DNA from 3 places in the Catellatospora sp. NPDC049133 genome. Region 1 is predicted to be linked to each of the others. Evidence: riboswitches for the same ligand, from Rfam matches in the RefSeq annotation. Region 1 holds a riboswitch; each other region holds the start of a gene.
What was found. A riboswitch is a leader RNA that binds a small molecule or an ion and turns the genes downstream of it on or off. The one in region 1 is predicted to bind cobalamin.
Positions count from the first base shown of each region.

Region 2: it holds a riboswitch for cobalamin, as region 1 does, so the genes downstream of both, AB0B35_RS11870 (ABC transporter substrate-binding protein) here and AB0B35_RS02400 (CbtB-domain containing protein) in region 1, are expected to answer to the same signal.
Region 3: it holds a riboswitch for cobalamin, as region 1 does, so the genes downstream of both, bluB (5,6-dimethylbenzimidazole synthase) here and AB0B35_RS02400 (CbtB-domain containing protein) in region 1, are expected to answer to the same signal.

Region 1 is NZ_JBEZDT010000002.1:22,306-29,082, forward strand. Features, by position in the region: gene AB0B35_RS02380 (TAXI family TRAP transporter solute-binding subunit) at 1-587, shown strand, start outside; gene AB0B35_RS02385 (DUF6790 family protein) at 666-1,196, shown strand; gene AB0B35_RS02390 ((2Fe-2S) ferredoxin domain-containing protein) at 1,372-1,707, opposite strand; gene AB0B35_RS02395 (CbtA family protein) at 1,704-2,429, opposite strand; gene AB0B35_RS02400 (CbtB-domain containing protein) at 2,441-2,680, opposite strand; cobalamin riboswitch at 2,711-2,907, opposite strand; partial or broken gene AB0B35_RS02405 (sirohydrochlorin chelatase) at 2,975-3,871, opposite strand; partial or broken gene AB0B35_RS02410 (precorrin-8X methylmutase) at 3,964-4,557, opposite strand; gene AB0B35_RS02415 (4Fe-4S binding protein) at 4,554-4,763, opposite strand; gene cobJ (precorrin-3B C(17)-methyltransferase) at 4,748-6,469, opposite strand; gene cbiE (precorrin-6y C5,15-methyltransferase (decarboxylating) subunit CbiE) at 6,466-6,777, opposite strand, start outside.
Region 2 is NZ_JBEZDT010000008.1:245,306-252,082, forward strand. Features, by position in the region: gene AB0B35_RS11855 (aminotransferase class V-fold PLP-dependent enzyme) at 1-523, shown strand, start outside; gene AB0B35_RS11860 (ABC transporter ATP-binding protein) at 516-1,283, opposite strand; gene AB0B35_RS11865 (iron ABC transporter permease) at 1,283-2,311, opposite strand; gene AB0B35_RS11870 (ABC transporter substrate-binding protein) at 2,313-3,230, opposite strand; cobalamin riboswitch at 3,333-3,463, opposite strand; gene AB0B35_RS11875 (DUF4229 domain-containing protein) at 3,503-3,808, opposite strand; gene AB0B35_RS11880 (hypothetical protein) at 3,867-4,301, opposite strand; gene mqnE (aminofutalosine synthase MqnE) at 4,305-5,474, opposite strand; gene AB0B35_RS11890 (C40 family peptidase) at 5,624-6,777, shown strand, end outside.
Region 3 is NZ_JBEZDT010000021.1:80,061-86,837, forward strand. Features, by position in the region: gene AB0B35_RS23675 (flavin reductase family protein) at 1-68, shown strand, start outside; gene sodN (superoxide dismutase, Ni) at 68-472, shown strand; gene AB0B35_RS23685 (class I SAM-dependent methyltransferase) at 548-1,342, shown strand; gene AB0B35_RS23690 (hypothetical protein) at 1,516-2,028, shown strand; gene bluB (5,6-dimethylbenzimidazole synthase) at 2,038-2,667, opposite strand; cobalamin riboswitch at 2,703-2,904, opposite strand; gene AB0B35_RS23700 (phosphotransferase) at 2,943-3,728, shown strand; gene AB0B35_RS23705 (hypothetical protein) at 3,878-4,510, opposite strand; gene AB0B35_RS23710 (hypothetical protein) at 4,648-5,529, shown strand; gene AB0B35_RS23715 (DUF5931 domain-containing protein) at 5,581-6,687, shown strand; gene AB0B35_RS23720 (response regulator transcription factor) at 6,710-6,777, shown strand, end outside.

The sequences.
Region 1 (6,777 bases):
TCGTGCGCCGCAACGCGGACATCAAGTCGATCACCGACCTGCGCGGCAAGAAGGTCGGCACCGGCCCGCAGAACTCCGGCAGCGAGGAGGTCGCCGTCCGGCTGCTGACCGTCGCCGGGCTGGACCTCAAGCGCGACATCACCCAGGTCTCGGCGTCGCTGTCGCAGATGACATCCTCCATGCGGTCCGGCGACCTGGACGCCATGTTCTACTCGGCGGGCCTGCCGACCACCGGCATCCAGGGCCTGTTCGACCAGTCCCCGGGCGTGTTCACCCTGGTCCCGCTCGACAAGCTGGGCCAGGCCATCAGCAAGGCGCATCCCGACATCTACGCCCCCGGCAGCATCCCGAAAGGCATGTACGGCCTGGCCGCCGAGGTGGACACGATCGCGGTGCCGAACCTGATCGTGGTGCCGGTCGACATGCCCGACGACGTCGCCTACCGGCTCACCCAGCTGCTCTTCGACCACCAGTCGGAGCTGGCCGCGGTGCACCCCGAGGGCGGCAACTTCAGCCGGGACATCGCACCGCTGGTGTCGCCGTTGGAACTGCACCCCGGCGCGCGGCGATTCTACGGAGTGTCCTGAGCCGCCGGGACGGATTCGCAGGACCAGCCCACCTCCGGGCGGCCCCGGCGTAACGTCGGAGCCGCCCGGAGGTGTGTGATGCCGTTCTTCGCTGCCATCTGGTTCACCGTCGTCGTCGGCTGGTTGATCCACGTCGCCGTGGACAAACATCCCGCCCGCCGCAGCAAACAAAGGGTCGTCGAACTCGCCCTGCTCTGGATCATGGTGGTCGGCGCGGGGATCTGGGGCCTGCTCGGCGGGCTCAGCCACATCGGCCCGACGTCCGGCGACACCGCCGAGCAGATCGGCTACACGCAGTCGATGTTCCAGTGGGAGGTCGGCTGGGGCGACATCGCGGTGGCCGTACTGGCGATCGGCTGCGCCTGGCGGCGGCTGCGCGGCACCTGGCTGACCGCCGCGGTGACCGCGCTGGCCATCTCCTTCTGGGGCGACGCCTGGGGTCACTTCAACCAGTGGGTCTTCCACGACAACCACGCGCCGGCCAACGTCTGGGCGCTGCCGTCGGACATCCTGATGCCCCTGTTCGCGATCATCCTGCTGGTCATGTACCGCCGCGGCGCCCCCGCCCAGTCCTTCGAGCAGGCCGCGGCCGTGACCACTCGCCCCTGACGGACGGTATCCGACCCACCGCCGCGCCCGGCCCGTGCGGCCGAGCGGGGCGGGTCGCGCACCAAGGTCATTCGACTTGCCAGGCACATGGGCGAATACGGCCTCAAGATACGCACAGGTGCCTGGCAAGTCGGACGATCAAGGACCCCGGACGATCAAGGACGCCGGAGTGCCGTCAGGTCTGGCCGGGCGCCTCGATGACGTACGGGATGAGGGCGACCGGGAGGTCGGCGGAGCCGGGGCCGCCCGCGGCCGCCCAGGAGGCGACGTACTCGACCGTCGCCTCGTCGAGGATGCCGCCCAGCCACACCGGACGGCCGCCGTCGCGGCGACCCGACGGGCGCGGGTGCACGACCATCACGTTCGAGTGCTCGCAGACGTCCAGGCACTGCGCGATGCGCACCCGTACGCCCGCCTTCTCCAGTTGCCGCAGCTGACCATCGTGATCGGTGTCGGGGTGCTTGGCGGTGCCGCAACAGCAGTCACGGCACACCGTCACCCTGGCCTTCACGCGGCCGCCCGCACGGCGGCGGTGTTCGCGACCGCACCGGCCCGCAGCCCGGCCAGCCCGAATCCGACGCCGATCCCGGCCCACAGCACCACCGAGGCCAGCAGCGACAGCAACCGGAACGACCACAGCAGATCGGCCGGCGTGCTGATCGGATCACCCGACGACGGCAGCGCGAACAGCAGGGCGAGCCCCACCAGCACCACCCCCACCGGCGCCAGCTGACGCAGCGGCAGCGCCGCCCCGCGCTCGGCGAGCCGGCCTGCCAGCAGACCTGCCGCGCTGACCGTGGCCAGCCCGATCGCGATCGCGGCCAGCCAGGTCACGGTCCGCGCCTGCTGCGTCGCCTCGCTGCCCACCCCTGGCGGGTTCGTCGGGTATCGCAGGAACGGCAGGAACGCCACGCCCAGGAAACCCGCCCCGGCCAGGCGCAGTGCCCGGCCCCACGGGTCGGCCCCCGGGTCACGGCGGTGCAGCACCGCGTACACCAGGCCGAACAGCAGCCCGATCGCCATCCCGGCCAGGATCACCGAGACCAGCATGCCGACGTGCTGCGTGTCGCGGCTGAACAGCTCCGCGCCGTGGCCTTCACCGGCGTTGGCGTGTTCGAGGGCGATCGCCCGGTCGATGACCGGCTCGGCGAGCACCAGCGACACCACGGCAGAGAGGGCCCCGGCGCACGCACCGGCCAGCCCGCCCCGCCCCATCAGCGAGAGCAGGGACATGTCCGCCCCGCTCAGTGGCAGTTGGCGGCGAACAGGTGCCGCCCGTCGTGGGACAGCTCGTGCAGGTAGTTGGCGCTACGGGAGAGTTCCCCGTACACCGGGGACAGCAGCGCGCCCTGGTCCAGGAACACCGCGTAGAGGATGAACAGCGCCACCGCGACGAGCACTCCGGCGATGACCTGATCCCGCAGCCGCCCCGCGATTCCGGCCGTCTCCTGCGACGGCACCGCGGGCGTCGACAACGCACCCATGACAAAACCTCCTCCTCGGGGTTCACCGCCCCGAACTGGACAACGACGGGTCAGTGTCCTGACTCCCGGGTGGATGGAACTTCGTCGCGCTTGCCGCGCCTTCCAGCCGCTGCGGCGGCCGTGGCTCGTGCGGGGCGCTCCCCGGTCACAGTGGCGGGACCGTCCCGGATTCTCACCGGGTTCCTGCGCACCGTCGTCTGATGTGAACTTGTTGCCCTCACCATGCCAGCAACGCTCGCCGGCCGTCAAACCTCCTCAGGGGTGACGTCGGTGAATATCCGCATGGAGCGGTGCGTGATCGTGGGTGTGCGGGTGATCGTGACCGTGACTGTGCCCCGAGTCACCCGGGTGGTGGTGCGGGGTCTGCGGCAGCCCGACCCGGTCCTCGAAGCCCGGCAGGCTGACCCGGTACACACAGGAGTCGCAGTTCATCCGGATGTCGCCGGCCAGGGCCTCGCCGTAGCGTTCGATCACCAGGTCGGCCAGGGCGTCGGTGTCGCCGAGCACGTCCGCGCTCCGCACGTGCACGTCGGGGCGGCCCATGGCCCAGGCCGTGGCCTGCTCCGCCACCCGGCGCGGCAGCACCCCGGTGAAGAGGAAGTACGGCAGCACCACGATCCGCCGCGCGCCCAGCGCCGCGCAGCGGTCCAGGCCCGCGGGCACGCCGGGGGCCGCGAGCGAGATGAAGGCGTACTCCACCCCGGCCACCCCGGTCGTCTCGGCCAGCAGCCGGGCGGCCCGCGCGACCTCGGCGTTCGCGTCGGGGTCCGTCGAGCCCCGGCCGACCAGCAGCACCGTACTGCCCTGATCGGCTCCCGCCTGGTCCAGCCGCTCCCGCAGCAGGGCGAGCACCGTGGGGTGCGCGCCGAGCGGGCGGCCGTACGCCACCGCCAGGCCGGGATGCCGCAGCTGCTCGCGGGCCAGTGCCGCGGGGATGTCACCCTTCGCGTGCCCCGCCGCGACCAGCATCAGCGGTACGGCGGCCAGCCGGCGGTGCCCGCCCGCGACGAGCTCTGCCACCGCCTCGCCCAGCGGAGGCGGGGACAGCTCGATGAAGCCGCCGCCGACGGTCACGCCGCGCGGGGCGAGACGTTTGCCGACCCGTTCGGTGAACGCGCGGAACTGCTCGGCGCCGTCCGCGTCGGACGTGCCGTGCCCGGCGATGAGCAGCGCGGGCGGGGTGGTGGTCACAGTCTCTCCTCCAAGGATGTTCGGGGTGCTCCGGATGCCGGGACCGGCTCCCGGCGGGGCTCGGGGTGCTCCCGCGCGGGCAAGGGATCGCCGTAGAGCAGGGCGTTGACGGCCGCGGCGGCGACCGCCGATCCGCCGCGCGCGCTGACGTTGGACAGTTGCGGCAGCCCGGACGCGCGCAGCGCGGCCTTCGACTCGGCCGCGCCCACGTAGCCCACGGGCAGGCCGACCACCAGCGCCGGGACGACCTGCCCGGCCGCGGCCAGCCGCAGCAGTTCGAACAGGGCGGTCGGGGCGTTGCCGACGGCCCATACCGCGCCCGTGGGGTGTTCGGCCGCAGCCAGCCGCACCGCCGCCGCCGAGCGGGTGACGCCCTGGGCCGCGGCCAGCTCCGCCGCCCGCGCCGAGCCGACCAGGCAGCGCGACGGGTAGCGGGTGATCCCCGCGCCGACCATGGTCACGTCCACGACCAGGGGCGCGCCCGCCGCCAGCGCCGCCGCCCCGGCGGCCAGCGCCGACTCGTCCAGCACCAGATCGCCGACCCAGCCTGGGTCGGCTGTGGTGTGCACGATGCGCTCGGCCACGTCCCGGCTGTGCCGGGGCAGCCCGGAGGTGTCCACGGCCGCCCGCAGGATGCGGTAGGACTCCGCCTCGATCGGATGCACCGTCCTGGCAACGGTCGTCATCGCGCCTCCCGCTCGACCAGGGTCACCGCGTCGACCGGGCACACCTCGACGCACTCGCCGCAGCCTGTGCACAGGTCGGGCCGGGCGTACAGCCGGGCCGGGCCCGTCCCGCCGATCGGCCGGATCGCGTGCGTCGGGCAGGTCAGCAGGCACGCGCCGCACCCCTGGCAGCCGTCGAAGCGCACCGGGCTCACCGCGCCATCCACGCGTACCCCCGCGGGGTGACCATGCGCCCGGCGACCGTACGGGTCGTGCTGGCCCCGACGATCACCACCGTGTTCATGTCCACCTCGGCCGGATCGATCGCGTCGAGGGTGGTCAGCGCGATCCGCTCGCCGGCCCGGGACGCGTCGCGGACCAGCCCGATCGGCGTGTCCGGCGGCCGGTGTGCGCCCAGGATCGCCAGCGCTGCCGGGAGCTGCCGGGTACGCCGCGCGCTGCGCGGGTTGTACAGGCAGACCACGAGGTCCGCATGGGCCGCCGCCTCCAGCCGCCGCTCGATCACCTCCCAGGGGGTGTGCAGGTCCGACAGCGACAGGTACACATGGTCGTGCCCCAGCGGCGCGCCCAGCAGCGACGACGCGGCCAGCGCCGCCGTCACTCCCGGCACCGCGGTCACCTCGATGTCGTCCCCGGCGAACTCCAGCGCCGGAGACGCCATCGCGTACACGCCCGCGTCGCCGGAGCCGATCAGCGCCACCGCGTGCCCCTGCCGCGCCAGCTCGACGGCCGAACGCGCGCGCTCCTCCTCCGCGCCCAGTCCCGAGTCGACGATCCGGGTGCCGGGTCGCAGCAGGTGCCGGACCTGGTCCACGTACTGGTCGAGGCCGACGACGATCGAGGACGCGCGCAGCCGCTCCGTCGCGCGGGGAGTGCGCAGGTCCGCCGCGCCGGGACCGAGGCCGATCACCGCGAGCCGGCCCATCGGCACCAGCCGGGCCACCGCCACGGTCGCCATCGCCGACGCCGTCTTGCCCGCCACCAGCTCCGCCCCGCGGCCCCGGGCACCGGCGGCCAGCAGCGCCGCCGCCTCGGCCACGCTCGGCGTGCCCACAGCGGCCCGGACCACCTCGGACGGATTCGGCACGGTCACCTGCGCCAGCGCCGCCGCAGGGAAGGTCACCAGCGGTAGGCCCCGGCCTGCCGCGTAGGCCAGCAGCCCGGCCTCGTCGGCCTTCACGTCGGCGGTCGCCACCGCGCACACCGACTCCCCCGCCAGCCCCGCGTCCGCGAGCACCCGCGCGACCAGATCGGCGATCTCGCCGCCGGACACGCCCCGGCTCGCCCCGATCCCGAGCACCAGCGACGGCGGACGCAGCACCAGCACCGACCGGTCCGCGGCAGGCGCCACCAGGCGGTCGGTGATCAGCACCGTCCGCGTCGCCCCGGGGTGGTCACCGAGGTTCGCGGACAGCGCCGGCAGCGGCCACACCTGGTCGGACCGCAGGTGCACGGGCTCCCCGTCGAGCAGCGCTCGCGACACCGGCGCGACGGCGTCCGGGTTCGCGACGGCGAACCCGAGCGTGTCCAGGCCGGGCAGCCCGGCGGCGTCGGTGCCCGTGGTCACCACAGGCGACGCCCCCAGCACCTCGGACACGCGCGCGGCCAGCGCATTCGCTCCACCGCCATGCCCTCCGAGCAGCGCCACGGCCCACCGCCCCGCCTCGTCCACGCACACCACACCCGGCTGCGTGTGCTTGCCGTCCGAGTCGGTGGTGAGCAGGGGGGCGAGCAGGCGCACGGTGGCGCCGGTGGCGAGGAAGGCGACGATCGCGTCGGAGCCGGACCAGGCTTGGGTGAGCTGGTCGCGGACGGTTCCCTCGTGGACGGTGCACTCGCCCGGCCACGCGGCGGCCAGCCGCGTCGCGGCTTCGCGACCGGCGGCGGTGGCCCAGATCAGGCCGATGGTCATGGCAACTCCCCGGAGACGACGAAGACGGGATTGGTCGCGGCGAGCCGGTGACTGCCGCCGGGCAGCGGGCTCAGGCGCGAGGCCTGAAGCTGTACGCCCTCCGTCCGGTAACCGGCGTCGCCGAGCACGCCCAGCACCGGGCCGACGCGTTCGAGCCCGGCCAGCGCGGTCACGATCCGGGCCGGCCGCCGCGCGACGCACGCCGCGAGCACGGGCGGGCCGCCGCCGCCGACGAAGACCGCGTCGGGCTCGGGCAGCCCGGCCAGGCAGTCGGGCGCGCCGCCGCCGACGAGGCGTACGCCGAGACC
Region 2 (6,777 bases), on a different contig from region 1:
CTGCCACAAGTGGCTGTTCGGGCCGCGCGGCACGGGGATGATCTGGGGCCGCCCCGAGGCCTGGGCCCGGTTCCGGCCTGCCATCCCCACGTTCGAGCAGGCCGGGTTCGCCAACTGGCTGGGGTTCGACCCGGCGCTGCCCGCGCCGTCGGCGTCGCCGGGCGGCTACCACAACTTCGAGCACCTGTGGGCGCTGGAGCAGGCATTCGACTTCCACGGCGCGCTGACCCGCGCCCGCGTCGCGTCGCGTACGACGGAGCTGGCGACCCGGCTCAAGGAGGGCCTGGCCGACATCGACGGCGTCAAGCTGATCACGCCGAAGTCGGCCGAGCTGTCGGCGGGGCTGGTCTGCTGCGAGCTGGGGTCGATGAGTCCGGCGGCGGCGGTGTCCGTGCTGGCGGCCAAGGACGTCATCACCAGCACGACCCCGTACAACCCGTCCTACCTGCGGTTCGGGACGTCGATCGTGACGAACGAGGCCGACGTGGACCGGGCGCTCGCGGCGGTACGCGAGATCAGTTGACGCGGACCGGGACCACGATCGGGCCGAACTCGCCCGCGATCACCCGCACCCGGGCGCGGTAGTGCAGGGCGAGCAGTTCCTCGGTCAGCACCTGCTCCGGCGGCCCGTCGGCGGCGACCCGGCCCTCGGCCAGCAGCACCAGGCGGTCGGCGTACTCGCCGGCCACGGACAGGTCGTGCATGGTGGCCAGCACGGTCAGCGCGCGGTCCTTGCGCAGCCGGTCGACCAGTTCCAGGACCTCCTGCTGGTGGCCGATGTCCAGGGCCGAGGTGGGCTCGTCGAGCAGCAGCAGCGGCGCGCCCTGGGCCAGCGCGCGGGCCAGGAACACCCGCTGGCGCTCGCCGCCGGACAGCGTCTCCAGCTCACGGCCGATGAACCGGCGCAGCTCCAGGGAGTCGAGCACCCGCTCCACGATGGACAGATCCTGAGCCGACTCGCGGCCCAGCGGGGCGATGTAGGGGGTGCGCCCGAGCAGCACGTAGTCGAGCACCCGCATGCCGGGGGGCACCACGGGCTGCTGGGCGACGGTGGCCACGAGTTGGGCGCGGCGGCGGCGCGGCAGCGCGCTGGTGGGCGCACCGTCGATGATGATCTTCCCGTGGCACGGCACCGCGCCGCCCACGGCCCGCAGCAGGGTCGACTTGCCCGCGCCATTGGGGCCGATCACGGTGACCCACTCGCCGGAGGCCACGGTCAGGTCCACGCCGTGCAGGATCTCGGCGTCGCCCAGGGTCACCCGGACGTCCTCGACGGCCAGCATCAGACGCTCACCCGCCGGGTCGACCGCAGCACCAGGATGAAGAACGGCGCGCCGAAGAACGCGGTGACCACGCCGATCGGCAGCTCGCCCGGGGCGATCAGGGTGCGCGCGGCCAGGTCGGCCAGGGCCAGGAAGGCCGCGCCGAACAGCAGCGACAGCGGCAGGATCGACCGGTACGAACCACCGGCCAGCAGTCGCACCACGTGCGGCACGATGATGCCGACGAAGCCGATCAGCCCCGACACGGCGACCGCGGCGGCGGTGCCCAGCGAGGCCGCGGCCAGCAGGATCAGCCGGGAGCGCTGCGGGTGCAGGCCCAGGCTCGCCGCCTCGGTGTCGCCGACGCCGAGCACGTCCAGCTCCCGGCGCAGGGCCAGCACCACGACCGTGGTGACCAGCGCGTACGGCAGCAGCAGCGTCACCTCGTGCCAGCCGTTGGTGGCCAGCCGCCCGAGCAGCCAGGAGTACACCTCGCGGATGGTGTCCACGTTGCGCTGCAGCAGGTAGGTCTGGATCGCGGCGAGGAAGCTCGACACGGCGACACCGGCCAGGATCAGCGTCGCCGACGAGCGGTCCCGTCCGCCTGCCACCCCGAGCAGGTAGGTGACCACGACCGCGATGCCCGCCCCGGCGAACGCGGCCAGCGGCAGCACCGCCCCGGCCCGGAAGGCGATCGCCATGGTCGCGCCCAGCCCGGCGCCCGCAGCGACACCGAGCAGGTACGGGTCGGCCAGCGGGTTGCGGAAGACGCCCTGATAGCAACCGCCGGCCAGGGACAGCATCGCGCCGACCAGCAGGCCCAGCACCACCCGGGGGAGCCGGAGCTCGGTGATGATGGCAATCTCGCGCTCGTTCAGCCCCGACGGCAGGTCCACGCCGGGGATCAGGTTGAGCAGCTCCGCCGCGACCGAGCCGGGCGGCAGCGTCACCGGGCCCAGGGCGACCCCGGCGACGAGCGCGACCAGCACGGCTCCGATCCCGGCGGCGAGCCACCCGGGACGCAGCCGTGCCGGTCGCAGAGTCGTCACGTCAGGCCGGGACCTTGTTCGCGGCGTCGACGATCGCGCGGATCAGGTCGACGACGCGGGGACCCCAGCGCGAGGCGATGTCGTCGTCCAGCGCGATGACCTGGCCCTTGCTGACCGAGGTCATGCCCGCCCAGCCCGCACGGGCCTTGACGGTGTCCAGGTTCTGCTGGCAGCACTTGGTGTCGGCCAGGAAGATCAGGTCAGGGTTCGACTTGACCAGCGACTCCGCGGTGAGCTGCGGGTAGCCGCTGCCCTTGGTGTCGGCGGCGTCGGCCACGTTCTTCAGGCCGGCCAGCTCGAACAGCGAGCCGATGAACGTCTTCGAGGTCACCGAGTAAAGCGTCGGGTCCAGCTCGTAGTAGTAGGACAGCGGGGTCGCGCGCTTGGGCAGGTCCTTGACCAGCTTGGCGATGTCGTCCTTCATCCGCTGGCTGAGCGCGGCCGCCTCGGCCTTGTGCCCGGTCAGCTCACCCAGCTCGGCGAGCTGCTTGTACGTGTCGTCCAGCGTCACGGCGGCCGGGGCCACGTAAACCGGGATCTTGAGGGTGGTCAGCTGGGCGACCACGTTGTTGGCGTCGGTGCTGAGCACGACCAGGTCGGGGCTCTTGGCGGCGACGGCCTCGGCGTTGGGCTGGAAGCCCGACAGCTCCGTCTTCGGCGCGTTCGCCGGGAAGTTCGAGTTGTCGTCGACGGCGACGACCTGGCCGCCGGCGCCGATCGCGAAGAGCATCTCGGTCGTGGTGGGCGACAGCGAAATGATCTTCACCGGTTGCGCGGGCAGCGTCACCGAGCCGACGGTCACCGGGTACGCCGCGGCGGCGCTCGACGGGGTAGGGGTCGCCGGGTCGTTGGTGGCGCAGGCCCCGAGCGCGGCGACGAGGCCGGCGGCGGCCAGCGCGCCGAGCGCGCGGCGGGACAGGAAACGGGTACGCACTGATCCTCCTATCGGTCGAGGCAGGTCCTTCGCCGACAGGGCCCGATCAGGTGGGGCAGCCCGGTCCGCGAGACGCCCTTCCTCGAGAGCGTGGTTCGCGACTGCCGCAGGCGACCTGGCTCGCCCACCGAGGTGGGATCACAGTTGCGGGACAGCGCCGGGTTCACACCGGCTTCGCTGCGGGACAGTCAGGCGACACGCTAATACACACCCGTGCCGATGCTCACGACGCGGAGTGGAGGATGTGCGCAGGCTCATCACGCCTGGGTCTTGTGGACCTCTTCGGCCTCGGCGGCGGGCACGTCCTCGGTGGGCTCGGTCTCGCCGGCCAGGGCCGCGCGCAGCCGGTCCTTCTCGGCCTTGCGGCGGTCCACCGCGCCCTCGACCTGGGCGGCCACGTCGTCACGCAGGTTGCGCAGCAGGAAATAGCTCGCCGCCGCCGACACCAGGATGGCGATCATCAGCTTGAGCAGCGTGCTCAGGTTCGGCACGAACCACAGCGCGGCGAAGACGGCCAGGAAGAGCATCAGCCTGGCGAGCGTGTACTTGACAGCAGGACTCACCGGTCCAGGGTAGCCGCCGAACCTGCCCGGCCTCGGTCAGCCCCGCGCGAGGGGCCGGTCAGCCCCGTTCGGCGACCACCAGGCCGAGGTGCCACAGCACCGCGTACACCACCGTGGTGACCAGCGCGCCCAGCCCGCCGGAGACCAGCGGCGGCAATCCCGACGCCACGCCTACCGCGAGCACGCCCAGCACGACGGCCACCAGTCCGGCGGCCGGGGCCACGGCGAGCCGCCCGCGGTGGCCCGCGGCCGCCTTGAACTGCTCCACGAAGATGATCGCCGGGAAGATCACCGCGAGCCAGCCGGTGAGGTCACCGAACTCGCCCATGCCGAGCAGGGCGAACAGACCGTCGAAGGCGATCATGCCGAGCACGCTGATGGCGAACCCGGCCAGCGCGTACGCCACCAGGTCGGTGAGCGAGACGATGCGCCCGGACGCGTCCCGCCGCGGGCCCTTGCGCTGCTCCTCGGCCGGGCTCTGCGGATCGGCCACCCGTCAGGCCCAGACCTGCTGCGGCTCGCTGCGCCGCTCGGCCATGCTGACCGGCGCGCCGTACTCCTTGACGACCTGGTAGCGGGTGTCCCGCTCGACCGGGCTGAAGCCCGCGTCCCAGATCAGGTGGAGCAGGTCGTCGCGGTGCATCGTGTTCGGCGTGCCGTACGAGTCCGCGTCGTGCGTGATCTTGTACTCGACGACCGAGCCGTCCAGGTCGTCGACGCCGAAGTTCAGCGACAGCTGCGCCAGCGACAGGCCGTGCATGACCCAGAAGCACTTGATGTGGTCGAAGTTGTCCAGCATCAGCCGGGACACCGCGAACGTCTTGAGCGACTCGGCCGGGCTCGCCATCGTGGTGCGCGCCTGGATCCGGTTGCGGATCTTGCCGTCCGCGCTGTCGTGGAAGTCGTGCTGGTAGCGCAGCGGGATGAAGACGGTGAAGCCGCCGGTCTCGTCCTGCAGCTCGCGCAGGCGCAGCACGTGGTCGACGCGGTGCCGCGGCTCCTCGATGTGGCCGTAGAGCATCGTCGAGGGGGTGCGCAGGCCCTTGCTGTGCGCCAGGCGGTGGATGCGCGACCAGTCCTCCCAGTGGCAGGCGTGGTCGACGATGTGCTGGCGGACCTCCCAGTCGAAGATCTCGGCGCCACCGCCGGTCAGCGACTCCAGGCCCGCCTCCATCAGCTCGTCGAGGATCGCGTCGGCGGTCAGGCCGGAGATCTTCTCGAACCACTGCACCTCGGTCGCGGTGAACGCCTTCAGCTTGACGTTCGGCAGGGCCTGCTTGAGTTCCTTGAGCACGCGCGGGTAGTAGCGCCACGGCAGCGTCGGGTGCAGACCGTTGACGATGTGCAGCTCGGTGAGCTGCTCGTCCTTCATCTCCAGCGCCTTGGCGACGGCCTGCTCCACCCGCATGGTGTAGGCGTCCTTCTCCCCGGGCTTGCGCTGGAAGGAGCAGTAAGCGCAGCTGGCCGAGCAGACGTTCGTCAGGTTCAGGTGCCGGTTGACGTTGAACATCACCCGGTCGCCGTTCTTCTCCGTCCGGACGTGGTGCGCGAGCCGCCCCAGCCAGGCCAGATCGTCACTCGCGTAGAGAGCCTCGCCGTCTTCGCGGCTGAGCCGCTCCCCGGCGTAGACCTTCTGCTCCAGCTCCCGCTTCAAACCCACGTCCATGGCAGTGAGCCTACGACGTGCCGCCGACGTGCCTGCTGCTGCCCTTGACAGCTGCTGTTCAGCTTGACGCCACCGGGACAGAAGGGTCGACAGCGATCCTGATTTCCGGTAGGAACCTTGTGGGACCAACGGGGAGGACGGGGCCAACGATGTCCAAGCGTCGAAGCGGGCAGGCTCGACGGCAGAGCCAGGTCGCGGTGGGCTCGGCTGTTCTCAGCGCGCTCATCGCCGGTGGCATCGCCATGCCCGCGTCCGCCGACCCGCCGATCGGCTCGAAGATCACCTCGATCCCGGACGCCGGCCTGCGCCCCCAGCCCGACGGGCTGCCGACGCTGCCGTTCGGCTCGCTGAGCATGCCCCGCACCCAGCCGCTGACCGCCCACGCCGCGCTGCTGGCGCAGTACAGCGCCGCCGAGCTGGAGCTGTCCGTGCTCGGCGCCCGCCGCAGCGAGCTCTACCAGGCCTACAGCAACTCGGTCGTGGCCAAGGCGATGGCCGACTACGCCTGGCGGGCCACCGCCGACGCGCTGCGGGTGGCCAAGGAGGCCGCCGAGGCCGCAGCCGTCGCCGAATACCAGGCCGCCGTGAAGGCCCCGCCGCGGCTGGGCGACTCGCTCGGCGAGCTGGGTCAGCTGATCCCGCGCACCGAGTCCACGCCGGAGACCGAGGCCGTGCTCAACGACCTCGCCACCGCGCAGCAGGCCGAACGCCAGGCCTACACCGTGCTCACCACGGCCATCACCGCCGAGCAGCAGGCCTCCACGGCGTATTCGGCCGTGGAGAAGGAGTTCAAGCGCAAAGAGGTCGCGTTCCTGGAGCTGAAGCGGCGGCTCGCCGAGCTCCAGTCCGAAGCGGACCGGCTGCGCGAGATCCAGGAGCAGAACCTCGGCAACTACAGCCCCGGCAAGAGCAACGCCGGGCTGGTCGCCGCAGCCAAGGCGCAGAAAGCCGTCCTGTTCGCGCTCAGCCAGCGCGGCAAGCCCTACCGCTGGGGCGACGAGGGTCCGAACACCTACGACTGCTCGGGCCTGATGCTGGCGTCGTACAAGGCCGCCGGGATCACCCTCAACCGGGTCGCCAAGGACCAGTACTACGGCACCCGCCACAAGACCGTGAGCAAGTACGCACTGCTCCCCGGTGACCTGGTCTTCTTCGCCACCGACCCGAACGACTGGCGCACCATCCACCACGTCGGCATGTACCTCGGCGACGGCTGGATGGTCCACTCGCCGCGCACCGGCGACGTGGTGCGGCGCGCGTCGGTCAGCCTCAGCAGCATCGACTTCGCGACCCGGGTTGTCGA
Region 3 (6,777 bases), on a different contig from region 1:
ACGACGGGCAGCTGATCTACCACGCCAGGAGGTTCCACACCTCACCACTGTCACCGGAGGCAACCTGATGCGACTGTCCCACCTGCTGCGCCCGCGCCTGGTCGCCGGCGCCCACTGCGACCTGCCCTGCGGCGTGTACGACCCGGCCCAGGCCCGGATCGAGGCCGAGTCGATCAAGGCCATCTGCGAGAAGTACCAGGCCAACACGGACCCGGAGTTCCGCACCCGGGCTCTGATCATCAAGGAGCAGCGGTCCGAGCTGGTCAAGCACCACCTGTGGGTGCTGTGGACCGACTACTTCAAGGCCCCGCACTTCGAGAAGTACCCGAACCTGAACCAGCTGTTCAACGAGGCCACCAAGCTGTCCGGCGCCGCCGGCACCAAGGGTCAGGCCGACCCGGCCGTGGCCGAGCAACTGCTGGGCAAGATCGAGGAGATCTCCAAGATCTTCTGGGAGACCAAGCAGGCCTGAGCGGCGACGGGGCACCCCGCGACCGCCCGAGCGAGGTGCCCCCTGCCGGAACTCAGCTCCGCCTACGATGCAGCGATGGTCCCGACGCCGTCCACACATGCCGTCAGCCAGTACGCGACGACGACCGGCAACCTCACCGCTCGGATCGCGCTGCATGCCTACGGCACGAACCCGCAGAGTTGGTTCTCCTGGCTCGGCGAACGGCTCCCGCTGGTCGGCGACGTGCTCGAAGTCGGCGCCGGCACCGGCGAACTGTGGACCCACGTCGACCACGTCGCGAGAGGGGCCCGGCTGACGCTGACGGACTTCTCCGCCGCCATGTGCGAGCAGCTGCGCACCGTCCCAAAGGCGCACGTGCAGCAGTGCGACGCGACGCACCTGCCGTTCGGCGATGCGACCTTCGACACCGTGATCGCCAACCACATGCTGTACCACCTGGACGACCCGGCTGCCGCGCTGCGCGAGTTCGCCCGGGTGCTGCGTCCGGGCGGTCGGCTCGCGGTCGCCGTGAACGGCCGCGACCACCTCGAAGAACTCAACGCCGTCGGACCCGCGATCGGTCGTCCCGATCTCACCCTGCACGCCACCCAGAACGACTTCACCGCCGAGACCGGTCCCGGCTACATGGCGCGCCTCTTCGCCGACGTCTCGGTCCAGCGCTACCACGGCGACCTCGAAGTCCCCAACCCCGACCCGGTCCTCACCTATCTCGCCAGCCTGTCGTCCGAACCGCTCACGCCGGAGCAGTTCGCCGCGGCCCGTAACCACGTCCAGGCCCGGATCGATGCCGGCGGCAGCTTCCGCGTACGCAAGCACACCGTGCTCATCACAGCCTCAGCAGGGACGACGCAATCCGCCGACCATGTCTAGGCTGCGGCGGTGACTGGTGCCGCGGAAGAGACTCCGGTCCCGGCCGACGCCTCGGCGCACCGGAACTCCGCCCTTCAGGTGATGCCGGAGGTCGATCCGTTGTGGCCGCGGCCGGGCGACCCTCTCGGCACGACGTCACACCCATGCCCAGGCGGGACCCAGGGTGGGCAACCGTGCTGCGGATCGGGGCCGTCGTGCTGGTGCTGCTGGTCGGCGGCACGTGGCAGGTGGTGGCTCGGTTCTACGAGCTGGCACCCGGCGGTCTCGTCCTCGACGGTCCGCGGCCGGCAGATCGTCGGACCGGAAGCAGTGAGATGGACATGAGTTATGCCTTGGGCCCCGACCTCCGATACCCGGTGCGATTCTCGATGCGTAACCCGAGTGCGCTGCCGGTCACGGTGGAGGGCATCGACGACGGCTCGGATGTCATCACCATCGAGGACGCGCGGATCGAGACCGCCGGCGGCGATCTCCGCCCCTTCCCGGCCGCGATCGGCCCCGGAGCCGAGTTCGTCGTGGTGTTCACGCTGCGGATTCGGACACCTGACGACGAGCCCTGCCGTAAACGCCTGCTCGGGGGAATGGAGCTGCGCTTCTCCGTGCTGGGCGTCTCCCGGCTGCAGCAGTCGAGTCACGACGTGAGCTTCCTGACGCCCGGTCCCGAGTGCGATGACCTCATCCTGTGACCGCCACGCTCAGCGCGGTGTCCACCGGTCCGTGTGGACGGCTTCGTCCAGCGGCCGACGGCGGCGCCAGCCGTGCCGTTCGAGGTCGGGCACGGCTTCGAGATGGGTGACCGGGCCGAGGCAGAGCCAGGCGACCGGGCGGATCCCGGCCGGGATGGCGAGCAGATCCCGCAGGAACTCCTCGCGGTAGAACGACACCCACCCGACGCCCAGCTGCTCCGCCGTGGCCGCCAGCCACAGGTTCTGGATGGCCAGGCAGACCGAGTACAGTCCGGCGTCGGCGATCGCGTGCCGTCCCAGCACCGCGGGAGCCCCGCGGTCGGCGTCATAGGTCACGACGACCGACAGCGTCGACTCCAGCACCCCGTCGATCTTGATCCGGGCGAACCGCTCGGCGGCCTCGGCGTCCAGCGTGGCGGCGAACACCTCACGTTCCCGGTGTACGTGCTGATGAAACGCCTCCCGCACCCGCCGGTCACGCACCACGATGAAGTCCCATGGCTGGGTCAGGCCCACGCTGGGCGCGGCATGCGCCGCATCCAGGACCCGGGCCAGCACCTCGGCCGGGATCGCCGCCCCCGTGAACTGTCCACGCACGTCCCGGCGACGGTGGATGACGTCGTACAACTCGCTGTCCATGGGCAGGCTCCCGCTGCGTTCGGGCTCCGGGCAGGCCGGGGCCGTGGGCGCGAGGCCGGTCTTCGGACTCCCAGATCGACGCCCTCCGCCCGCCTTCCCAGCCGGTCAGGCCAGTGGCTGCGCGTACAGCGCGTGGGCGGCAGCTCCCTGGTCACCGCGGCGGGCCCGTGCCGGATTCTCACCGGCTTCCCGATTCTCCCCGCCCAGCGGCGAGGCACCTCGCAACAGTTCGTGCCACCGGACACGTTACCGCCGACAACCGAGATACTTGACCGATGTACGGTGACGAAACGCTGGTGGGCGGCCGGATGACCGTCGGCATCGTGCGTCGCGGCGGCCACGTCCACCGGCCGATGGGCTCGTGGTCCCCGGCGGTCCACGAGTTTCTCGGCCATCTGGAGTCGGTCGGATTCGCCGGCTCGCCGCGGTTGGTGGGTGTCGAGGACGGTCGCGAGGTTCTGACGTACCTGTCCGGGGACGTCGCGGTGGATCCGCAGTGGCAGCCCGGCCGTGGTGCCCGGCTGCCGGCGTACGCCCGCACGGACCGGGCCCTGACCGAAGCGGCGAAGCTGATCAGGCGGCTGCACCACGCGGCAGCCGGGTTCCGCCCGACGCTCACCGGCTACCGCTTCCATCCCTGTGCGCCCCGCCCGGGGCAGATCGTCTCCCACGGTGACCTCGGCCCGTGGAACACCGTCTACCGGGCGGGAATCCCGGTGGCGTTCATCGACTGGGACGCCGCGCAGCCGGTCGATCCGCTCGACGACCTGGCAGCGGCCGCGTGGAGTTTCGTGCCGCTGTGCCCACCCGGGCAGCTACGCGAAGCGGGCTTCGATCCCCTGCCCGACCTGCCGAGGCGGCTTCGCCAGTTCGCCGACGCGTACGGGCTCGCCGACCGGCAGGCGTTGCTGCCGGCCCTGCAACGGGCCAAACTGCACGAGGTCGAGCGCGTCAAGTACGCGCCGCTCGAACCGGCCGAAGCGGCCGCCTCCCTGGAGTACTACGCCGGTCAGCTGCGGTGGCTCCACGACGTCTCCGCCGACCTGGAATCCCGCCTGTAGAGCCGCGCCTTGCGGCGGCGCCGACCGCGAGCGGAGCATCGCTGATGCCCGGCGACCCTTTGCGGTCGCGGCCGGTTCCGCGGTCCGCGCCTCATCGGACAGGCGTGGCGAGAACGGCGCCAGGCGAGGTCACCGGTCGGCGCGAGGTGTCATGGTGCCCGGGTGCCCCGCGCCGACGTGGCCACGGCGATGACCACCGTCGCGAGCAGCGCGACGAGGACCGACGGCACGGTCGCCAGGCAGGCCAACCGCCAGCTCAGGGAGCGAGTGGCGAACCAGCCGAGCAGCGCTCCGACCGCGAGCGCGCCGAACAGGGCGAGTCCGAGGCCCAGTCGCACCTGGGCCCGCCGCTCGCCTGCCTCGCCCGTCAGTCCGGCCCCCGTGCCGAGCGCCGCTCCCTGTCCTAGGCCTGCCGGCAGCACGGCGACCGTCAGCATGGCCGCGGAACCCGCCAGCGCCGCGGCCACGACGCCGAGCAGCATCAGCACGAGCGCCGATCCGGTCACTGCCGCGGGTGCTCGCCGCCCGAGCAGGTACCCGCCCGCGAATCCCGAAGCCACGGCGGCCAGCTGTGCGACGAGGACGATCGCGAGCCCGGTCGCTGGCAGGCCGAGGGCGTACCGGACGGAGCCGAGCAGCGGACCGATGAGGACCGCCAGCTGGCAGGCCGCGACCATCGCACCGAGTCCGGCGCCGATGAGCAACCACCATGGACGGCCGACGGGCTGCGCCGGCGGCGGCGGCGTCACGGATGGCGTCGGCTGGTGGATCTGTTCGCTCATCGCGCCATGTTAGACACTTTTCACAGTTGTCGTGCCCGTGGCGTTTCCCCCGGTTTGGTCCGCTCGGACGGCCGGGCCGTCTGGTGGGCGGCACCTCCGGCGACCCTTCCACCGGCGACCTCGTTACGATCACGTGATTGTCCGAACTGGAGGAACTGCCGATGGCGCGGCGCGACAACCCATCTGGGTGCGGGTGTCTGATGCTGTTCCTGGTGGGGCCGTTGCTGGCGAGTCTGGCCGTCTCCCTGCCCGGCACCGTCCTGGCCTCGCCCGCGATCGTGGCGTTCCTGCTGGTCCGAGACCCTGCGCAGATCGCCGCGTACCCGTCGTGGTGGGCGGGTGTGGCGCTGTCCCCGATCGTGGCGTACCTGGTGGTCCGGTTCGCCGGGCGTGGCCGGGTGTACCCGCGGCACCGCGTCCACCTGGTCCGCGCGGGCGTCCTGTCGGCGCTGTCCGCGGGCCTGGCGCTGCTGGCGCTGCTGCTGCACCAGCGGTATCTCGGCGGCACGGTGCCGCCGGTCACGGCCGGCAAGCAGCCGCTGACGCTGGAGACGTCGCTGCCGCTGGTCGGTCCGGTGGCCGCCGGCACGACGGCGCTGGTGTTCTACTTCGTGCTGCGGCTGCTCGACCGCAAGCTGCCGCGCCGGACGCAGGCCGCGCCGCAGCGCCCGACCGTGTGGGCCGACCCGCGACCCCAGGAGATCTGGTGGGGTGAGATCGAGTTCCGGGACGGCGACGGGTCCAAGGACCGGCCGTTCGTCGTGCTGCGTGTGTATCCGGACCACCTGGAGGTCCTGCAGATCACGTCGAAGGACAAGTCCCACCGCGGCGATCACGTTCCGTTCTGGACCGGCAGCGCCGACCCGTACGCCGTCGAGGACGGCTTCCTCGAACTCGTGGTCCGGCGGGTGAGCCGGTTCGACCTGCGACGCCGGGATGTAGCGTACTGCCCGGACGAGATCTGGCACCGGGTGCGCTCGACCCGGGCGGCCGACGCGCCGCGATCCCGGACGGCGTGATCCCGGACGGCCACTCGGCGCGGCTCGACGGCTGCGGAAAGGAGACCGCCGGTGGGACTGCAGGCGCCGCTGTGGCGGGCCGTCACCGTGTTCCGGGTGGCCGCGCTGGTGTACGCCACGATCCTGATGCTGGCCGGGTTCCGCGACTTCACCCGGCCCTGGCTGGGCTGGGCGGTGCTCGCGGCGATGACCGCCTGGACCGCCGTCACCGGCGTGCGCTACCACGATCCCGCCGGTCGCAACCGGGCCTGGCTGGCGGCCGACCTGGTCGTCACCCTGGCCTGCCTGCTCGCGTCCAACCTGGTCGTGTCCGCCGAACGCCTGGCCTCGGGCGGTCCGACGCTGCCGATGGCGTGGGTCGCGGGTGCGGTGCTGGTGTGGGCGCTGCGCGGCGGCCGCCGGGCGGGCGGGATCGCCGCGCTGATCCTCGGCGCGGCCGATCTGTTCCTGCGCGGCGAGATCACCTCCGCGACCGCGAACGGCACGGTGCTGCTGCTGCTCGCGGGCGGGGTCATGGGGTACGTGTCCCGGCTGACCGACGACGCCGAGACCCGGATGCAGCGGGCCGTGGAGCTGGACGCCGCGACCCGCGAGCGCGAGCGGCTGGCCCGCGGCATCCACGACTCCGTGCTGCAGGTGCTCGCCCTGGTGCAGCGGCGCGGCACGGAGCTGGGCGGCGAGGCCGCGGAGCTGGGGCGGCTGGCCGGGGAGCAGGAGGCGGTGCTGCGCTCGCTGGTGGGCGTGCAGGACGAGGCGGCGGCCGCGGGCAGCGCGGACCTGCGCCTGCTGCTGGGACGGTACGGCTCCCCGCGGGTCACCGTCGCCATGCCCGCGACCGCGGTGCTGCTGCCCGCGGCGGTCGCGGCGGAGGTCGCCGCGGCGGCCGGCAGCGCGCTGGACAACGTGGCCGTCCACTGCGGTCCCGAGGCGCGGGCCTGGGTGCTGGTCGAGCAGGAACCGGACGCGGTCACGGTGTCGGTCCGCGACGACGGGCCGGGAATCGCACCGGGCCGGCTCGCCGAGGCGGCGGCGTCGGGACGGCTCGGGGTGGCGCAGTCGATCCAGGGCCGCATCCGCGACCTGGGCGGCGCGGTCGCCATCACCGGCGGGCCCGGCCAGGGCACCGAGGTGGAACTGCGGGTGCCGCTGCCCCGCTAGGCTGACGCGCGTGGTGGACGTGATGGTGGTCGACGACCATCCGATGTGGCGTGACGGCGTGGCCCGTGACCTGACCGACGCCGGGTACAC